Regions from separate parts of the Paraflavitalea devenefica genome, predicted to be linked through region 2. Evidence: riboswitches for the same ligand, from Rfam matches in the RefSeq annotation. Region 2 holds a riboswitch; the other holds the start of a gene.

What was found. A riboswitch is a leader RNA that binds a small molecule or an ion and turns the genes downstream of it on or off. The one in region 2 is predicted to bind thiamine pyrophosphate.
Region 1: linked by a shared signal. The riboswitch ahead of HB364_RS05835 (class I SAM-dependent methyltransferase) and the one ahead of HB364_RS08030 (TonB-dependent receptor) in region 2 are both predicted to bind thiamine pyrophosphate.

Annotation. Positions count from the first base shown of each region.
Region 1 covers NZ_JAARML010000001.1:1,433,881-1,438,289, forward strand. Annotated here, with positions in the region: gene HB364_RS05830 (outer membrane beta-barrel family protein) at 1-1,365, shown strand, start outside; TPP riboswitch at 1,451-1,552, shown strand; gene HB364_RS05835 (class I SAM-dependent methyltransferase) at 1,631-2,338, shown strand; gene HB364_RS05840 (AIR synthase family protein) at 2,335-3,393, shown strand; gene HB364_RS05845 (thiamine phosphate synthase) at 3,398-4,051, shown strand; gene HB364_RS05850 (Trm112 family protein) at 4,048-4,284, shown strand; gene HB364_RS05855 (GLPGLI family protein) at 4,316-4,409, opposite strand, start outside.
Region 2 covers NZ_JAARML010000001.1:1,955,589-1,959,997, reverse strand. Annotated here, with positions in the region: gene HB364_RS08030 (TonB-dependent receptor) at 1-1,630, opposite strand, end outside; TPP riboswitch at 1,696-1,812, opposite strand; gene HB364_RS08025 (head GIN domain-containing protein) at 1,990-2,715, shown strand; gene HB364_RS08020 (head GIN domain-containing protein) at 2,750-3,460, shown strand; tRNA gene HB364_RS08015 (tRNA-Met) at 3,630-3,701, shown strand; gene era (GTPase Era) at 3,823-4,409, shown strand, end outside.

The DNA of each region.
Region 1 (4,409 bases), 520 kb from region 2:
CTATCGGTCAATAAATTCTTCAATCCCGATGGCAGCCCGCTCAGCACCGATTCCATTGATCAGCGCAACAGCAATGCCAGCGACCTTCGCAGTTATAATGTGAGGGCAGTATACACAGAGCCTGTGGTTAAAAACTCGCTGCTGGAATTCAGCGTGAGCAATAGCCTCAGCAAAAGTACTTCGGAGAAGACCACCTGGGATTATAATAAAGTAAACGGAAAATATGATGAAGTCAATGAGGAGCTTACCAATAATTATGAGAATACCTACGGCTATACCAATGCCGGGATCAGGTGGCGCAGCCAGTTCAAAAAATGGAACTTTGCAGTAGGGGCCAACTGGCAAAAGGCCAACCTGGAAGGCACCATCATTGCCGGCACCAAGGATAGCCTCATTAGTCAAACCTTTTACAATATTCTGCCCACGGCCCGCTTCCAGTATAATTTCACCCGATTCAAAAATCTGCAGATCAACTACAATGCTTCTACCAATCAGCCATCCATGACACAGTTGTCGCCGGTGCCCGATATCAGCAACCCGCTCAACATCAGGGATGGTAATCCCGATCTGCAACAGGAATACACCCATATGGCCACCATCAACTTCATGTCGGTAAATCCTTTTAAGAACAAAAACCTGTTTGCTTTCTTCAACATACGGCATACCAACAACAAGATCGTTAATTATGATACCATCAATGCGTTGGGGGTTAAACGTTCCCGCCCGGTGAATGTAGATGGTGTGTACAATATCTCAGGTTCTGTAAGCGTGGGGCTGCCGGTGCGTTTCCTGAAGGGAACCGTCAACATTGCCTCCAACCTTGGCTATGACAAGAACAAGCAATTTGTCAATAGTGTAGGCAATACCATCAAAACCCTTACCCTGGGGCCTGTATTACGTCTTGATATGAGCCCCACCGATAAATTTGATGTTTCGATCAATGCAGGGATCAATTACAACAAGAGCAAATATTCCCTGCAAACAAATATGGATGCAGAATACTTCTCCCAGAATTATGGCGCTGATGTAAACTGGCAGTTGCCGGCGAGCTTTTACTTTAGCACTGAATTTACCTATACTATCAACAACAGGCTGACGGATGGCTTTAACCTGCGGGTGCCCTTATGGAATGCTTCCATCAGCAAACAATTCCTGCGGTATAACCGCGGTGAACTGAAACTGTCTGCTTTCGACCTGCTCAATGAAAATGTAAACGTGAGCCGCAGCAGTAACCAGAGCTATATTGAGGACAGCCGCATTAAAACCTTACAACGTTATTTCATGCTCAGCTTCACTTACAGCCTCAGCAAAATGGGCCTGGGTCCTGCTGGAGGAGGAGGTGGCCCCATACGGATCATGAGATAGCGCTCACTAAAAAATGAGCAGTCTTCCGCTCCATGGGTGGGCCTTATTTTTTGCCATCTAGCCAAACAGTAATATTTTTGAAATACTTATTGCATCGGGGTGTCCCGCAGCCACACTGCGGGACTGAGATTATACCCGGGAACCTGATCTGGTTAATGCCAGCGGAGGAAATGCAAATGGGCCCGGCGAATATTTTATTAAAATATAAGTGAGCCACATTTCCTGCGCGGGAAATGTGGCTTTTGTTTTTTTAAAATATTACGACATGGAAATACAACAACTTACCAATAACCTCACCAACTGGCAGGGCCGGAAGGAATGGTTTTTCAACCGGGAACATACAGATACTTACGAGCAATGGTACGAGGGGCGTTACAAGCGTGCCGAAGTATGGCAGAAAAAAGTGGTGGGCGGACTTATTAAAAAAGACAGCCGGGTAAAAACCCTCCTGGAATTTGGATGCGGCACTACCCGCTTTACCCGCTGGTGGCATACCATCGGCATTGAGGCTACCGGAGGCGATATTTCTCCCTTTATGCTGGGCCAGGGCGTGCATTTGTTTCAGGGCGACCTGGTGCTGGCCGATTCTCATTATATGCCCTTCAAAGACCACACTTTCGATGCACTTGCTTTTATCACTACGTTTGAATACTACCGCGATCCTGTACAGGTGATCCGGGAAGCTGCCCGCGTAGGCCGCTATGGAATTGTTTTTGGCATGATGAACCGCAACTCGCCCAAAGTATTGCGGAGAAGGGTACAGCAGTTGTTTGGCAAAAATCCTTTCTATGTGACTGCCACCTTCTATACGCCTGCAAAGCTGATCAGCCTTATCCACCAGGCATTGGAAGGCAGGGATTACAGCATAGAATGGACCTGTACCGGCCTGCCCAAATGGTTCCCTGCCCAGCAATGGAGCCTGCCTTATGGCGATTTCTTTGGCCTGCACGTAAAATTCAACGACCAGTTATGAGCAGTTTTACCGGCAGCGGAAAAATACAGGATGCTTTCTTCAGGAATACCATCTACCCGTTTTGCGGCGCAGACCGGCAGGAAGTAACAGCCGGCCCGCAGTATGGGGTGGATGTGGCCGTTATCAACCTGCCCAATGGGATGGACATGGCCTTAACCAGCGATCCGCTTTCTTTAATACTGCGCCTTGGCCTGCGGGAATCTGCCTGGCTTTCGGTTCACCTCATGGCCAATGATATGGCCACTACCGGTGTGGCGCCCATGTATGCACAACTGGTGTTCAACCTGCCGGAACAAACCACCGGCCTGCAGTTTGAAGAATACTGGCAACACATACACCGGTTTTGCAGCGATATTAAGGTTGCCATTACCGGCGGGCATACCGGTAAAGCCGAAGGACAACAATCAACCATGGCGGGTGGTGGCACCATGATTGCCATTGCGCCGGCCAATACCTTTTTATTAAGCAGTCAGGCGCAACCGGGCGATGTAATCATCATTACCGAAGAAGCTGCCCTGCTGGCAACCTCCATACTGGCACTTAGTTTTCCGGAAACCGTAAAAAATAAATGCGGCCATGAACACTATCAGGCCGCCTGTGGGCTGTTTTACAAAACCAGTTCCCTGCAGGCCGGGCTAGCAGCCGTGGATAGTGGACCAGACAAGCAGGTTACTGCCATGCACGATGTTACAGAAGGCGGTCTGTTGGGCGCCTTGTATGAACTGGCTACGGCCGCCGGGTGCGGAGCCGTGATAGAGGTAAATCAACTGCCGGTAGGAGAAACCCAGCAGGCCATTTGTGATCTCTTTCATATTAACCCGCTTTTTTGTGTAGGCGCCGGTTCCATGATCATCACTGTACGGCCCGATGCATCCCGCCAGGTAGTACAACGGTTGCAGGAGAAAGGCATCAGGGCTACCGTGGCAGGTAGCATAACAGAAAAAGAAAAAGGGATCATCATCCGGCAGGATGGCCGGCAAACAAAGCTGCTGCATCCCGGCGCTGACCCCTACTGGGCGGCATTTTTCACGGCTCTAAAAGACGGGTGGCAATAAAATCATGCGCAATCATACAAGAGCTATACGGGGAGGGCTGTACCTCGTTATTGATCCTGCAAAGGGATGGGAGAAGGTATTGCCCGCAGTACAACAGGCCATTGCCGGAGGTATTGATATTATCCAGGTGTGGAATCATTGGCACCCGGAACAGCAGAAGACTGCGTTCATAGAAAAGATATGCCGTGCCGCACATCCTTATCATATCCCGGTACTGATGAATGAAGACTGGCAATTAATGAACGACACTTCCCTCGACGGCGTTCACTTTGATGAGATACCGGCCAGTATAGATGCTATCAGGCAGCAGGTACAGCGCCCCTTTTGGGGCGGTATTACCTGTGGTAATGACCTGCAAAAAGTACAATGGGCTGTTGACAACCGGCTGGATTATATTTCCTTTTGTTCCATGTTCCCCTCCGCTACAGCCAACAGTTGCGAACTGGTGAAAATAGAAACGGTACAGGCGGCCCGCGCCTTAACCAACATGCCCATTTTCCTGGCAGGAGGCATCACTCCCGACAACCTTAGCCTCTTTGAGGGGACCGGCATGAATGGCGTAGCGGTCATATCCGGTATTATGAATGCAGAAGACCCGCAGCAAAAAACACATTCTTACAAACAGGCCCTTCATCACATACAACAAAAAACACCATGAAACCATCACTCATAAACAAGCTGGCCTGCCCGCTGGACAAGCAGGACCTTACGTTGAAAACCTTTTTAAAAGATACGGAAGGCAACATTATAGAAGGCATGCTGTATTGCCAGCATTGTGGGCGCGATTATCCCATCATCTATGGGCTGCCCATCCTTTCACCCGATGAATACCGGGAATTTGGCCTCGAAAAAAGCATTACCAACCACTGGCCCAAAGAATTACCGGGTTAAGCCCTGCTTCGGGTCTCGTTCGGATCTTCTTTTAATTGCCCATTCTCCTGATCATGGGCCGGCCGCCACCATTGCGCTGCATATCCTGCATCAGTTTATCCTGCTCTTCCCGGAATTCCTGCTGG
Region 2 (4,409 bases):
AATCAAAGGTATTACGCACCATGAGCGTAGGATTTTTGCGGAAACCGCCAATATTATACAATACACGGCGATACTGAAGATCAGCAAACACCTCCCAGTTGGTGGAGAGCTTATACTGATACTTGGCATAAGCGCTTACGTCTGTTTTATAGGCCTCCAGGTTGTACCAGCGGTAATTGTTGGGAATACCCGCCTGTGCCCAGATGATCTCGCCAAAGTGGTGGCCATCATACCGGTTCCAGCCACCGCCAACAGTAAACTGATCAGTTACACCCTTGTACTGCAGAGAATATACCACCCCGTAGTAATCATTGTCCAGCCACAGCCGCCTGATCAGATCAGTGGAGGTATAGGTATTGCCGCCAGCTTCAAAATCGGGCAGTCCATAATCAGCATAGGCCTCTCCGGGTTTATATTCTTCATAGTATCCCTTTCCTTTGGAAAGGAAGAAAGCGGCATTGGCAGTCAGCCTGGAAGAAAACTGGTGGTTGAGGAATAACTGGTAATGGTCCTGCTGATAATTGTCGGTTTGATTGGCGTAAGTAAAATAATTGTACTTACGTGGATCGGAAGAGAACAGGTTAATAGAGTCCTGTTGTGTGCGGTATAAGGTACCAAGGTTGTTGTAATAATGTTGCAGCAGTGCGTCTTTGTTATTACTCAGTTTGGCTTCCGGCACACCATTCCATGACTGGTATGTTTTCTCCTTGCCCGAAATAATATTGAACCGGACGGATGTTTTTGCCCCCAGGTAAGCGCCGCTGAGGTAGAATGAACGAAGGTCGCTGGAGCCGCGGTCAACAAAACCATCACTACCGATCTTTGACAAGCGGGCATCAATGGTAAAATGATCATTGATCAATCCACTTCCTGCTTTCACGGTATGCTTCCAGGTATTGAATGAGCCATAGCTGTTGTTGATCTCACCGTAAGCTGTGGTATTAGCTTCATTGGTGCTTAAATTAATAGTGGCCCCGAAAGCACCGGCCCCATTGGAAGAGGTGCCTACCCCACGCTGTACCTGTATATTGTTTACAGAAGAAGTAAAGTCGGGCAGGTCTACAAAAAAGCTCCCCTGCGACTCTGCATCGTTGTAGGGGATGCCATTCAGGGTAACATTGATGCGTGCGCCATCTGTACCACGAATACGGATACCGGTATAGCCTACGCCGTTCCCGGCATCTGAACTCACTACTACAGAGGGAGTTTGATTCAGCAGGAAAGGGAGGTCCTGTCCGGTATTCAGTTTTTCAATATCCTTTTTGGAGAGATCGGTTTTTGCAAAGGGGGCTTTTTCCCCGGCCCGGATGGCGCGTACTTCCACGGGCTGCATAAAGAGGTTGAGCCGGGTGAGCTTGATAGCCCGCTCGGCATTGTCGGGCGAAACAGTGGTTTCCACAGCCTGGTATCCAATACTGGTAATACGCAGCGTGTAATGTCCCTGTTTAACCTTTGAAAAAACAAACCGCCCTGCCTCGTTGGTGGTAAGGGTGGCGATGTTGGATAGTTCTACGGTAGCCGATGCTACGGGGCTGCCGGTAGATTCGTCGGTTACCTGGCCCGCAATCTGCTGAGCCGATAACCCATGGGAAATCAATAAGTAGCAAATCCCCAAAAACATTTTTTTCATCTTGCATGAAGATTTTTAGTGAAAAAATGATTTAAGAGAAAATGCTGCGAAAGCGAAGTGTAGACAATAAAGAGGAGCTACCTTCCCTGCGCAGGCATTACCCTGGTCAGGTTCTACGGGTATAATCTCAGCCTTTCACAGCCTTTGCAGGCAGATTGGGAAAAGCACCCCGGGAATCTGAAAAAATCTCTTTGGCCAAAGAGAACGCAAAGATACAGTCAAAAAAACTTTTTTAAAAGAATTGTAACATTCAGGAGCCTCCGGCCGTCACACTTTATATACAGTATACTTATGCACCGGCCTGCAGGCCGGATGCAACATTCAACAATTAACGTAGTCTATTTCTTAAAATGCTAATTATGAAAAAGATCGGATTATTCGTTGCAGGCATTCTTTTTTCCCTGGTGCTGGTAGCCCAAAAGCAGGTTAATGATCCCCTGGCCCAGGAGAGGAAAGTATCAGGCTTTCACGCCATCCGGGTATCAAACGGTATCAAAGTATATTTAAGTCAGGGCAGCTCTGAAGCGGTAGCGGTGAGCGCTTCCAAAGAAGAGTATCGCGACAAGATCGTTACCAAAGTAGAAGATGGTGTACTAAAGATCTATTATGAGCAGGAAACCCTGAAGTTCTGGAAAAATGGTGGTACAAGGGGTAAAAATCCTGTCGCTTATGTATCAGTGGATGATCTAGACGGACTGGATATTAATTCCGGCGCCAGTGTAAGCGTTGAAGGAGGGATCAAAGGAAGTAAACTGGACCTGGACGCTTCCAGCGGCGCTGTTTTCAAAGGAGCGGTAGATTATACTACCCTGGATATAGACCAGAGCAGTGGATCGGTCGTTAAAATTTCAGGTAATGCCAGTTCTTTGAAAATAGATGGCAGCAGTGGTAGTGTTTTCCAGGGGTATGAACTCAGTGTTCAAAACTGTGATGTAGATGTGAGCAGCGGCGCTGGTGCACAGGTCACTATGAACAAAGAAATGTCGGCCGAAGCCAGCAGTGGCGGCTATATTTCTTATAAAGGCTCCGGAGTGATCCGCAACGTTAAAACCAGCAGCGGCGGCTCAGTGTCAAAAAAAGGATAACTTGTGCTGGCATAACATTGAATAAACGAGCAACATGAAAAATATAGGCGTTTTTTTACTGATGCTGCTGCCATTGGCCATGATGGCGCAAAAGCAGGTGATCAATGATGAAAATGCACAACCCCGCAGTATCGGCAGTTTCCATGCCATCAGGGTAAGCAATGCCATTGACCTGTATCTTTCCCAGTCGGATGAAGAGGCCCTGGCAGTAAGCGCTATTAAACCCGAATTCCGGGACCGTATTAAAACAGTGGTGGAAGATGGCGTGTTGAAGATCTCGTATGATGATGATGGAAAATGGTGGAAGGGCAATAAGAAACTGAAGGTGTATGTTTCCTTCAAAACGCTCGACAGGCTTACCGCCACCGGCGCCAGTGATGTGATGGTGACCGGCACTATTAAAGCCAATGAACTGGCTATTTCCATGGGAGGCGCCAGTGATTTTAAAGGCAAGGTGGAAGCCAATTCGCTGGATGTAAACCTGAGCGGCGCCTCTGATGCTTCGATTGAAGGAAAGGTGACAGTATTGAAAGTAGATGCCAATGGCGCCAGTGATTTTAAGGGATATGATCTCCAGGCCGATAACTGTAGTGCAGAAGCCAGTGGTGCCTCGGATATCAAGGTTACGGTAAATAAAGAATTAAATGCCCGCGCTTCCGGCGCCAGCGGTATACATTATAAAGGAGATGGCGTTATCCGTGACCTGAGGAGCAGCGGCGCCAGTAATGTTTCCAAAAGAGGATAACTGACCTTTTTGGTTTTTCACCTATTAGGGTACATAAGCGTTAGGTTTTTTACCTGACGCTTTTTTATTTATATATGATATCTTATTCATAACCCTGAAAATATGATTTGTAAAAAAACTAAATCAATTTTGGCAGGAACCTGAAAAAGCGTACATTTGCAACCCACATCGCGAAGTAGAGCAGCGGTAGCTCGTCGGGCTCATAACCCGAAGGTCGGAGGTTCGATCCCTCCCTTCGCAACTACTGAGAATCAGGGATTAGCAAAACGCTGGTCCCTTTTTTATTGGCCGGGCACAACAATTGAGTCTCCTCGTTTACTCACTTTATACCACGGCTACCTTTCATTACCTTTGCATTCTTTATGAAATCAGGGTTTGTAAGCATATTTGGTCGCCCCAATGCGGGTAAAAGCACACTGTTGAACGCCTTAATGGGCGAAAAGTTGGCTATTGTATCACCTAAGGTGCAAACTACCCGCCACCGCATTAAAGGCATTTTAACCACACCTGAATACCAGATCATTTTTTCCGACACGCCTGGCATTATTGAACCTAAGTACAAACTGCAGGAGAAAATGATGCAGGCGGTACAACAGGCCCAGGAGGATACCGATGTGGCAGTACTGTTGTTGGATGTAAGAGAGAGCATGGAAGAAGTGAACAGTCTCTTTGAATCCATACGACTCAAAGCACCAGCTATTATAGCGATCAACAAATTAGATACAGTTGATGCCACGCAGAAGGAAGCCGTCTTTAATTTCTTCAGGTCCAAAACTTATGCAAAGGAAGTGGTGGGCATTTCCGCCCTGAAAGGATTGCAGGTAGACGAGCTGTTAAAAACGATCGTGAAATACCTGCCGGAAGGCGAGCCTTTCTTTGCAGAGGACGAAATGACGGATCTGCCCACACGGTTCTTTGTGGCAGAGATGATCCGGGAAAAAATATTCTA